Regions from separate parts of the Brevibacillus sp. LEMMJ03 genome, predicted to be linked through region 1. Evidence: riboswitches for the same ligand, from Rfam matches in the RefSeq annotation. Region 1 holds a riboswitch; each other region holds the start of a gene.

What was found. Region 1 has a riboswitch for S-adenosylmethionine ahead of FOI68_RS05390 (sugar ABC transporter substrate-binding protein). Riboswitches for the same ligand answer to the same signal wherever they lie in the genome.
Region 2: linked by a shared signal. The riboswitch ahead of metH (methionine synthase) and the one ahead of FOI68_RS05390 (sugar ABC transporter substrate-binding protein) in region 1 are both predicted to bind S-adenosylmethionine.
Region 3: linked by a shared signal. The riboswitch ahead of FOI68_RS17510 (MetQ/NlpA family ABC transporter substrate-binding protein) and the one ahead of FOI68_RS05390 (sugar ABC transporter substrate-binding protein) in region 1 are both predicted to bind S-adenosylmethionine.

What each region holds. Positions count from the first base shown of each region.
Region 1 covers NZ_VKJN01000003.1:141,774-145,045, reverse strand. Annotated here, with positions in the region: gene FOI68_RS05395 (sugar ABC transporter ATP-binding protein) at 1-95, opposite strand, end outside; gene FOI68_RS05390 (sugar ABC transporter substrate-binding protein) at 127-1,269, opposite strand; SAM riboswitch class I at 1,388-1,507, opposite strand; gene FOI68_RS05385 (hypothetical protein) at 1,778-2,692, shown strand; gene FOI68_RS05380 (FTR1 family iron permease) at 2,770-3,272, shown strand, end outside.
Region 2 covers NZ_VKJN01000001.1:80,986-84,257, reverse strand. Annotated here, with positions in the region: gene metH (methionine synthase) at 1-1,334, opposite strand, end outside; SAM riboswitch class I at 1,448-1,547, opposite strand; gene FOI68_RS00400 (YjcZ family sporulation protein) at 1,754-1,861, shown strand; gene FOI68_RS00395 (hypothetical protein) at 2,030-2,509, shown strand; gene argS (arginine--tRNA ligase) at 2,862-3,272, shown strand, end outside.
Region 3 covers NZ_VKJN01000014.1:96,788-100,059, forward strand. Annotated here, with positions in the region: gene FOI68_RS17505 (sigma-54-dependent Fis family transcriptional regulator) at 1-996, shown strand, start outside; SAM riboswitch class I at 1,222-1,338, shown strand; gene FOI68_RS17510 (MetQ/NlpA family ABC transporter substrate-binding protein) at 1,492-2,316, shown strand; gene FOI68_RS17515 (methionine ABC transporter ATP-binding protein) at 2,353-3,272, shown strand, end outside.

The sequences.
Region 1 (3,272 bases):
TCCCCGCCGCGCACGGTGAAATCCACCCCGCGCAGGGCGTACACCCCGCCGTACTGCTTGACGATCCCCTTCATTTCCAAAATGGAGGCCGTCATCTCGCATCCCTCCCTGATCTGTCCGTTCCTGTCACTTGTGCTTAGCCTCCAGCGCGGCCATCCACGGCGAGACGGCGGCGTCGCTACGTCCCCATCCGCTCACGTATTGAGCCAGTTCGGACATGTTGACCGGTTTGTCCGGCAGTTTGTCCTGGCTGACCAGATGCGGATCGAGCGAGAAGTACTTGGGCGTGTGTTCGCCGGCGATCTTTTGGTAGAGGAAGCGGCTCTGCACCCGTCCGATGTCGGCCGGATCGGTCGCCGCCGACGCTTTCCACGGGCTGTCCTTCTCCTGGATGAGCTGCAGGTCTTCGTCGGACAAGTCGATGCCGAACACCTTGATCTCCGTCCGTCCCGCCGCCTTGATCGCCCGCGTAGCCCCTTTGGCGAATTCGTCCCACGGCGCCCACACGGCAGCGATGTCGCCTTTGTTCGGGTACTTTTTCAGGATCGCATCCATCTGCGCCTGGGTGTCCAGCGCCGTGTTCGGGGTGGCCGAACCGAAGCGGGCGATCTCCTTGATGTTGGGGTAGCGCTTGAGAAAAATCTCGTAGACGCGGTTGCGCTTTTCCATCGGCGCAAAACCGCCCACCCAGATGTAGACGATGTTGCCTTTCCCGTCGATGGATTGGGCCAGGTTTTTCAGCCCCTGCCAGGCCAGGCTGTAGTCGTCCTGGTCAATCACGGTGACGCCGTCCACCTGGTCCAGGTCGTTGTCGAACGCGACGACGGGAATCCCCGCCTTGACCGCCCGCTCCACGCCCGGCTGCAGCGCTTCCGCACGGCCGTGGTTGATCAGGATCCCGTCCACTTTTTGGTTGACCGCGGTGTCGAGGTGGGCCGCCATTTTGCCCAGGTCGCCGTCCGCGTTGTAGACGACCAGCTCGCCGCCGAATTTGCTCACCTGCTCTTTGACTCCCTGCAGGTACTGGGCGGAAAACGTCCCGATGGAGAACTCGCTGACCAGAGCGATTTTCAACGGTTTGTCCACTGCCGCCGGAATGGCCGCCGAGGTAGACGCCGCCGGTGATGCGGCTGCCGGCTGCTGCGGCGCGGCCGCCGGCTGGGACGACTGTGACGTGGCGGACTGGGCAGACGGCGCCGGCGGCTGTTCACTGGTGCAGCCCGTCAGCAAAAGGGCCGCGACGAGACTGGCTGTCATCCATTTTTTCATCGTTTTCATCTGGTACATCCCCCCGTATGAGTGCGTGAAAAATGATGGCATGGACGGAAAAACCGGAAAAAACAAACGCCTCTTTCCCTGAGGAAAGAGGCGCGGTTCGCTCGCTCACCTCTCATCTCTCAGGAAACATTCCTGCAGGAGTTAGCACCGTGCCGCAAGAGCCGCATGCTCTTGACAGTCGGTTGCCGGGCGTCATCGGGCCAGTCCCTCAGCCTGCTCTGGATAAGAAGGCATGTGTAATTCCAAGTTTTCCACTATGCTTTTGATGATGAGGACATCATACATCGAAGCCGGCGGCTCCGTCAATCCCGTTTTTGGGAGTTTTTCAGAAATATTCGCGACTGTAAGCAACTTCCAAAAACGGATGGAACGGCATGTGCTCCTTTCATCGAGAATGAAAATCTTTATTGACGCGTACGGGATGCCCCTTTATTATCAGGAGAGGAGATCGTTTTGATAATGATTATCATTATATTAATGATAGAAAGGAGGAGGCTCCGTGCCGCTGCGCCTCTTGCTCGCCCTGTTTCTGGCGCTGCTTCTGCCCGCATCCGCCTTCGCCTATTCCTACGGCGACCCGAACAAGGAAGACCTCGCGGAGAGCTTCAAGGAGATCGCGGCCAAGCTGGAACAGACTCCGGAAGACTGGAACGGCGCCCACCAGGCGTTTCTCAGCCGCAAAAACGAGATCGCCCTGGAGTTTGGCCAACAGACCGCCCAGACGCTGGAAGCGAACTTTTCTCAACAAAACAAGGATCTCGTCCTGCACAACTACAAAGCGCTGCTGGTGAAGAACATCGACCGCCGGTTGACAAACGCCGAGCAGCAGTTTGACGACTACGCCAAGGCAAAGCTGCTTTTGGCAAAAGGCAGAGGGACCCTCAACGTGCTCGCCCCGTACATCAGTGACAGCGCTTCTAAAACGGCGTTCGCCGCTTTCGACAAAGCGCTGGCCGCGCTGGGCAATCCCGGCCTGTTCGGCGTGGGGACCGTGCCTTCCGACAAGAACGAGTTCCTGAAGCAGACCAAACTGATTCGCTCCACGCTCCAGCCGCTGTTTCCGTGGAAAGGGGGAACGGCCTCTCCGGCCGGCACGAAAACGACGGCAGGCGGTTCGTCCCCTGCCGGCCAACAAACGCCGACGTCCGGCAGCCTTCCTGGGCAGTCGGCCGTTTCCCCCGCCGCACAGGCCCCGGAACAATCTCCCGGACAGGGAGAACCGGCCGCACAGTCGTCTGCCCATTCCGCCGGCGGACAGACAGACGGCCCGACCGCGAACCCGGCGCCCGCCGGAGAAGGCGCCAAACCGGCTCCGTCCAAGGTAAATCCGGTGGTCACCGCTTCTCTCATGGGCGGCCTGATCATCGTTTTCGGCAGCTTGTTCTGGCTCGCCAAACGAAAGAAATGGATCTAACCGTCCATATCGAAAAAACGGGAGCGACCTCTTCCGCGCGGGGAGGTCTCTCTCCGTCGTAGAAGGGGGAGGTACCCATGGACATACAGGCGTTTCTCATCACCCTGCGGGAAGCTTTCGAAGCCCTGCTGATCATCGGCATTATCGTCACCTATCTCACCCGCGTCGGCGCCCGCCAGTGGAACAAATGGGTGTGGGCCGGCGCCGGTTTGGCTCTTTTCGCCAGTTTTCTCGTCGCTCTCCTGTTTCAAATCGTGCTTACCGACTTCCGCATGATGGCGAGCGAAAACTACATGCGGATCGGCATGCTGTTCGCTTCCTCCCTGCTGTTGACGCACATGGCGGTGTGGATGTCCGGCCAGCAAAAAGACATGCGAAGCGACATGCACAGCAGGCTGGACAAGATCCTGACGGCGGGCAGCGCAGCCAACCTGATCGTCCACTCCTTTCTCGTGACGCTGAGGGAAGGCGTGGAGACCGTCTTCTTCTTTGCGGCAATCAGCGGCGGGGACATCCAAAAGGCGCTGACAAGCTGGGGAGCGCTGGCCGGATTGGGGCTGGCCTGTGTGCTGTCGTATCT
Region 2 (3,272 bases), on a different contig from region 1:
ACCACCTGTTCAAACCGCTCCAGCCCGTCTTCCAGGTTGATCGAGTTGAGAATGGCCTTGCCCTGCGAGTACCTTAGCCCGAGCTCCATGACGCGCACGTCGGTGGAGTCGATCATCAGCGGCGCTTTCACCTTTTTGACGACAAACTGCAGGAACTTCTCCATGTCCCCGTACTCGTCCCGGTCCGGGTCGGCGAGACAGATGTCGATGATCTGCGCCCCCCGCTTCACCTGGGCGCGGGCGATGTCTGACGCTTCCTCGTACTGCCCGGCCGCGATCAGGTCGCGGAATTTTTTCGACCCGATCACGTTGCTCCGTTCGCCGACGAGCAGCGGCCGGTTGTCCGGTTCCACGTAGACGACCTCGATCCCCGACACGGCGCTGACCGGCTGTCCGGCGGGGACGCGGGGCTTGCAGTCCTTCAACGCTTCCGCCAGCGCGCGGATATGCTCCGGTGTCGTGCCGCAGCAGCCTCCGGCGACGTTGAGCCAGCCCTGCTCGGCAAACGCCCGCATCTTGGCGGCCAGTCCGTGCGGCGTCTCGTGGTAATGGCCGTTTTCGTCCGGCAGGCCGGCGTTGGGATAACAGCTTACCCCGCACTGGGCCAGACCGGACAGCGTGCGCAGATGGTCGCGCATAAACTCCGGGCCGGTGGCACAGTTCAGGCCGATGGTAATCGGCTTCAGATGTTCCAGCGAGACGTAGAACGCTTCGATGGTTTGACCGGCCAGGGTCGTGCCCATCGGTTCGATCGTGCCGGAGACCATCACCGGCACTTCCCTCCCCAGCTCCGCGAACGCCCGGCGGATGCCGATGCCCCCGGCCTTGACGTTCAGCGTGTCCTGCGAGGTTTCCAAAAGCAGCGCATCCACGCCGCCGATTAGCAGCCCTTTCGCCTGCCGGTAGTACGCTTCCACCAGTTCTTCGAAGGTGACGCCTCCCGTCAGGGACAGCGTCTTGGTCGTCGGTCCCATCGAGCCGGCGACGTAACGCGGCCACTCCGGGGTGGAATAGGCGTCAGCCGCTTCCCGCGCCAGCCGGGCCGCGGCGATGTTGATCTCCAGGTCTTTTTCCGCCACGTCGTACTCGGCCAGGACGATGGAGGTGGCGCCAAACGTGTTGGTCTCCACGATGTCGGCGCCCGCCTCCAGGTATTTTTCGTGAATGGAGCGGATCACGTCGGGGCGGGTGAGATTGAGCAGCTCGTTGCAGCCTTCGTAGGCCTCGCCGCCAAAATCATCGGCGGTCAGGCTGGCCTGCTGCAGCATCGTCCCCATCGCACCGTCCAGAATCAGAATTTTCCGGTAAAGCTGTTCGCGAAGACTTGGTTTCATGGGCAGACTCCTTTTCTCACAAACTCACAAACGTATCGGTTCGAGTACAGCAAAAAATCCTCTCCTGTGTGCCAGAAGAGGATTTGTCCGCGAAACATACACGCATGACCATCCTCTTATCTTTCAAAGCACACGGCTTTGCTGGAATTGGCACCTGGTAATCCGGTTGCCGAGGCTTCATTGGGCCAGTCCCTCTGCCTCTCTGGATAAGAGTCGTCACTATCTCTTATGCGGTTTTGTCAAACGGCAACGATGTTTGAATGTATCTTAACACCCCCCTCTCCCCGCGTCAATGAAGAATTTGTCTATTTTCTCCAGCCCGTGACCCCCGCCCATTTTTGTGAAGCTGGTCATCCGCCCACAACAACCGGCACATTCGTGTATAGACTGAAGCATAACGGAAAGGAGGGGAAACAACAATGAGTACTTCCTTCTGCGGATCCGGCATTTTCGGTGACACGTTCGCGCTGGTGCTCGTTCTGTTTATCCTGTTGGTCATCGTCGGATGTTCGAACGACTGCAACTAAACGGGCGCTTACATGAAAAGGAGCCTAGCTGCTAGGCTCTTTTTGCGCTGGACAACCCTGTCCGTTCGCCGTTCCCTGCGGGACTCCCCGCCTGCGCCCCGTTCGTTGTCAGCCGCCGCCCGTTTTTGCTATGATGAAAAGCGATCCGGTACAAAGGAGCGAACCGCTGTGAATCATTTGGTACCCTGTGACCGTCAGGAATTCCTCTCCCGCCTGGAGACGGTGAAAGAGCTGGAGCAAACCGATTTTGAGACCTACTCGATCGTCAAGAATCGAGAGACGGGGCAGCACTACCTTCGCTATTCGTTTGAGCACATCAACCTGTCCGAAGGAGGCAGGCGGGACGAATACGACCACTTCCTCCCGCTGGAATCGGACGACGTGCTGGGCATTCTGTTTGGTGACCAGCCCTACCGCTTTCCCGATCACTGGCGCTCCCCCTATCTGCGCAGCGGGACGGATGAGCGGCTGATGCCGTTTGATCCCAGCGAAAACCACGACCTGGAGGAAGAGGCCGAAGCAGAACGGGCGCTGCTCGCCAAGCTGGTCGAGTACAAGCGGCAGTGGCAGTCCGCCGACGACAAGGAACGGCTGACGCGGGACCTGTTCCACGACTTGGACGATTTGCTGAAAAAACCGGAAGAGTGAGTTGCATCCCGCGGGAGATGTCCGCTATAATGCTAGAGAAACATAGTCGTCGCCGAAGAGGAGAGTACTCCGTCAGAAAGCGGAAGCGAGCCGGGGACGGTGGGAGCCCGGTGCGGAATGACGCGGGGAAGCGCACCTCGGAGACGCGTCCTGAAGGTCCGGACGACCGGATTGCGTAGGGCACGCCGGGTCTGCCCGTTACCGCAGGCAAAGCGGCTTTCGCCTGTCCCCGTGCGGGAGGCGAGAGCAACAAGAGTGGCACCGCGGGAGTACAACCTCTCGTCTCTTTTCCCGATGAGACGCAGAGGTTTTTCTATTTTTTTCAGATTCCCAGAAACGAAAGGAGATTTCCATGAGCTATAAGCATCAAGCGGCCAGCATCATTGCCGCAGCACTCACCCGCCTCGGCGCGGACCAATTTACCGCCGAAACCGTATACGACATGCTGGAAACCCCGCCCAATCCCAGCATGGGGGATATCGCCTTCCCCTGCTTCCAACTGGCCAAGGCGCTCCGCAAGGCTCCGCCGCTGATCGCCGCCGAGCTGGCCGGCGAGGTAAGCGGCGCGCCGATTCGCGAAGCCAAGGCGGTCGGTCCGTACCTCAACCTGTTCCTCGATCAGGAAAGCGTCGCCCGCGACGTGATCGGCACGATCCTGACGCAGGGCAGCGCATACGGCAGCCGCGACATCGGTCAAGGGCGCAACGTGCCGATCGACCTCTCCTCCCCCAACATCGCGAAGCCGTTCTCCATGGGCCACCTG
Region 3 (3,272 bases), on a different contig from region 1:
ATCGTGGACCATACACGCAAGATCTGGCGGTCTGTGGCGGTGCTCACGAAGGACACGGCCAGACAGCCGCTGCACACATTCGACCGGATAGCGGGCTCTTGTCCCAGTCTGCAGAGCGCCAAGGCGTTGGCACAAAAAGTGGCGGAAACGGATCTGTCCGTTCTTCTCTTGGGCGAAACGGGAACGGGCAAAGAACTGTTTGCCCAATCCATTCATTCCGCCAGTTTGCGAGCGCGGCATCCGTTTATTGCCGTCAACTGCAGCGCCATTCCGGAAACGATCATCGAAAGCGAACTGTTCGGATACGAGGGAGGTGCCTTCACGGGAGCAAAAGCCGAGGGGAATATCGGGAAAATCGAAGCGGCGCATCAGGGAACGCTGTTTTTGGACGAGATCGGCGACATGTCCCTCCGTGCCCAGGCGGCGCTGCTCCGCGTCCTGCAGGAGAAAGTGGTTACCCCGGTGGGCAGTGTGAAAAGCAAACCGGTCGATGTCCGCATCATCGCGGCAACAAACAAGGACCTGCGGGAAGAGATCAAGGCGAATCGATTCCGGGCCGACCTCTACTACCGATTGAAAGGAATTCAGATAACCCTGCCGCCTCTTCGCAAGCGGAGCGATGTGATTGAGCTGGCGGAACATCTTCTCCGGACGATGAGCGGCTCTGCTGCGATCACACTTTCCGCGGAAGCACAGACAAAGCTGCGTGCCTATTCGTGGCCGGGAAACGTACGGGAGCTGTACAGCGTGTTAAACCAGGCGGTCTTCTTGGCGGAAGGGAATTCGATCGGTCCCGAACATCTTCAGTTTGAAACGGAAGAACGGGAGGAGGAACATCAACAAAAGGTTCCTTCCTTACCGGTTTTGGAAAAAGAGGCGATCGAGCAGTCGCTTCGATTGGCCCGCTGGAATATCAGCAAGGCAGCCCGAATGCTTCAGATCAGCCGCAATACGCTCTATCGCAAAATGCAGGAGTACAAGATCTTTCAACCGTAACGATTCGGCCAAGGACTGTTCGTGGATTGCTGCGGCGACTCGCTCGGGAGACCAAGGAGAGGCGGCTTTCCGCCTCTTTCGTTCGTTTTGCGACCCGATTCGATCCGTTTTGACAATTTTCAATACATAGCGACAATAAACGATAAAGTCATTGACAGACACCTGCGGACACGTTATAATCCAACTAATCAAATCGGAATTGCACTTACAACTGGATAGGATGATCTCTTATGAAGAGAGGTGGAGGGACTGGCCCTGTGAAGCCTCGGCAACCTAAACGAACATTTGTGGTGCCAAATCCAACGGATCGATTCCGCTAGGTTCGATTCCGAAAGATAAGAGAGGTATTTACGCAGCAGGCGGCTTGCTGCCCTTACCTCTTCTTTGTAAGAGGTTTTTTTATTGAAAGGAGAGGATGCGTTCACATCGATGCCGTTGTTTTCCCAATCATGCATTCATACATCGTTTCATCGGAGAAAAGGAGAGAAGACCATCATGAAAAAAACGCGTTTCTTGTTGATCATGCTGCTTGTGATCGCCACGCTGCTTTCCGCCTGCGGAGGAAACAAGTCGGACAATTCGGCCGCACCGGCTGGGGAAAAAACAACGATCAAAGTGGGCGTCACCGCCGGCCCGCACGAACAAATCCTCAACAAGGTAAAGGAAGTGGCCAAAAAAGAAGGATTGGACATCGAAGTCGTCGTGTTCAACGACTACGTTCTTCCCAATCAGGCGCTGGATAAAGGAAACATTGACGTAAACAGCTTTCAAACCATTCCGTTTTTAGAGAAATTTAACGAAGATCACAAAACTCATATTGTCGAAATTGGCAAAACCGTCACCTTCCCGATGGGGATTTACTCCACCAAGTACAAGAAGGTGGAGGACATCCCGGAAGGCGGCACGGTCGGCATCCAAAACGACCCGACCAACCGGGCGCGCGCCCTGCAGCTCTATCAGGCCGCGGGATTGATCAAGCTGAAAGACGGTGTCGGCAACAAAGCAACGCCGCAGGACATCATCGAAAACCCGAAAAAGCTGGTCTTTAAAGAACTGGAGGCGGCACTGCTCGCCCGGACGCTGAAAAGCCTGGACGCGGCAAGCATCAACACCAACTTTGCGATGGAAGCGGGGTACAACCCGAAAAAAGACGCGATTTTTGCCGAAGGGCCGGACTCCCCGTACGTCAACATTCTCGCCGTAAACGAGAAGGACAAGGACAACCCTGTCTATCAAAAACTGGTCAAGATCTACCGCTCGGAGGAAGTCAAGAAGTTCATCGAGGAAGAGTTTTCCGGATCGGTGCTCCCTTCTTGGTAAGGAGGGAAACGTCCCAACAGGGAGGAGCTTGGGCAGATGATACAGCTAACGAATATTCACAAGACGTACAAGGTTGGCAGCAAACAGGTGGAAGCACTGAAAGGCGTAACGCTCCACGTCAACAAAGGCGAAATTTTCGGCGTGATCGGGTTCAGCGGAGCAGGGAAAAGCACCCTGCTCCGAACGATCAACCTGCTGGAAAAGCCGACAAGCGGATCGGTCGTGGTCAACGGGCAGGACATGCTGAAGCTGTCCGAGAAGGAACTGCGTCACGCCCGCAAAAAGATCGGCGTCATTTTTCAGCACTTTAACCTGCTGTCGTCGTACAACGTTTTTGACAACGTCGCCGAAATCCTCAGGATGAATCGGGTGCCGAAAGAGCAGATTCGAAAAAAAGTGGAGGAACTGCTGCGCCTGGTAGGGTTGGAAGACAAGGCGAGCGCCTACCCCTCCCAATTGTCGGGCGGGCAGAAACAGCGGGTGGGGATAGCCCGGGCGCTTGCCATGGATCCGGAAATCCTGCTGTGCGACGAGGCGACCTCGGCGCTTGACCCGCAAACCACGGAGTCGATTCTTGACCTGCTTTTGGACATCAACCAAAAGTTTAACCTGACGATTGTGCTGATCACCCACGAGATGCAGGTGATCAAAAAAATCTGCGACCGCGTGGCCATTATGGAAAACGGGGTCATCATCGAGCAGGGAACGGTATTGGATGTCTTCAGCAATCCGCAGCAGCCGACGACGCGCAATTTTATCAAGACGGTCTTTGATGACCAGGTCCCGAAAGAGATGCTGGCCAAAATCAAGAACGCCGGTCCCAGCGCGTACATCCTGCGCGTCGCGTTCCGCGGGGATGCGGCCCTCGATCCCGTTCTGGGAACGCTTGCCTCCCGCTATCCGGTCAGGACAAACCTGCTGTACGGGTCGATCAGCTCGATAAAAGGAACCGCGCT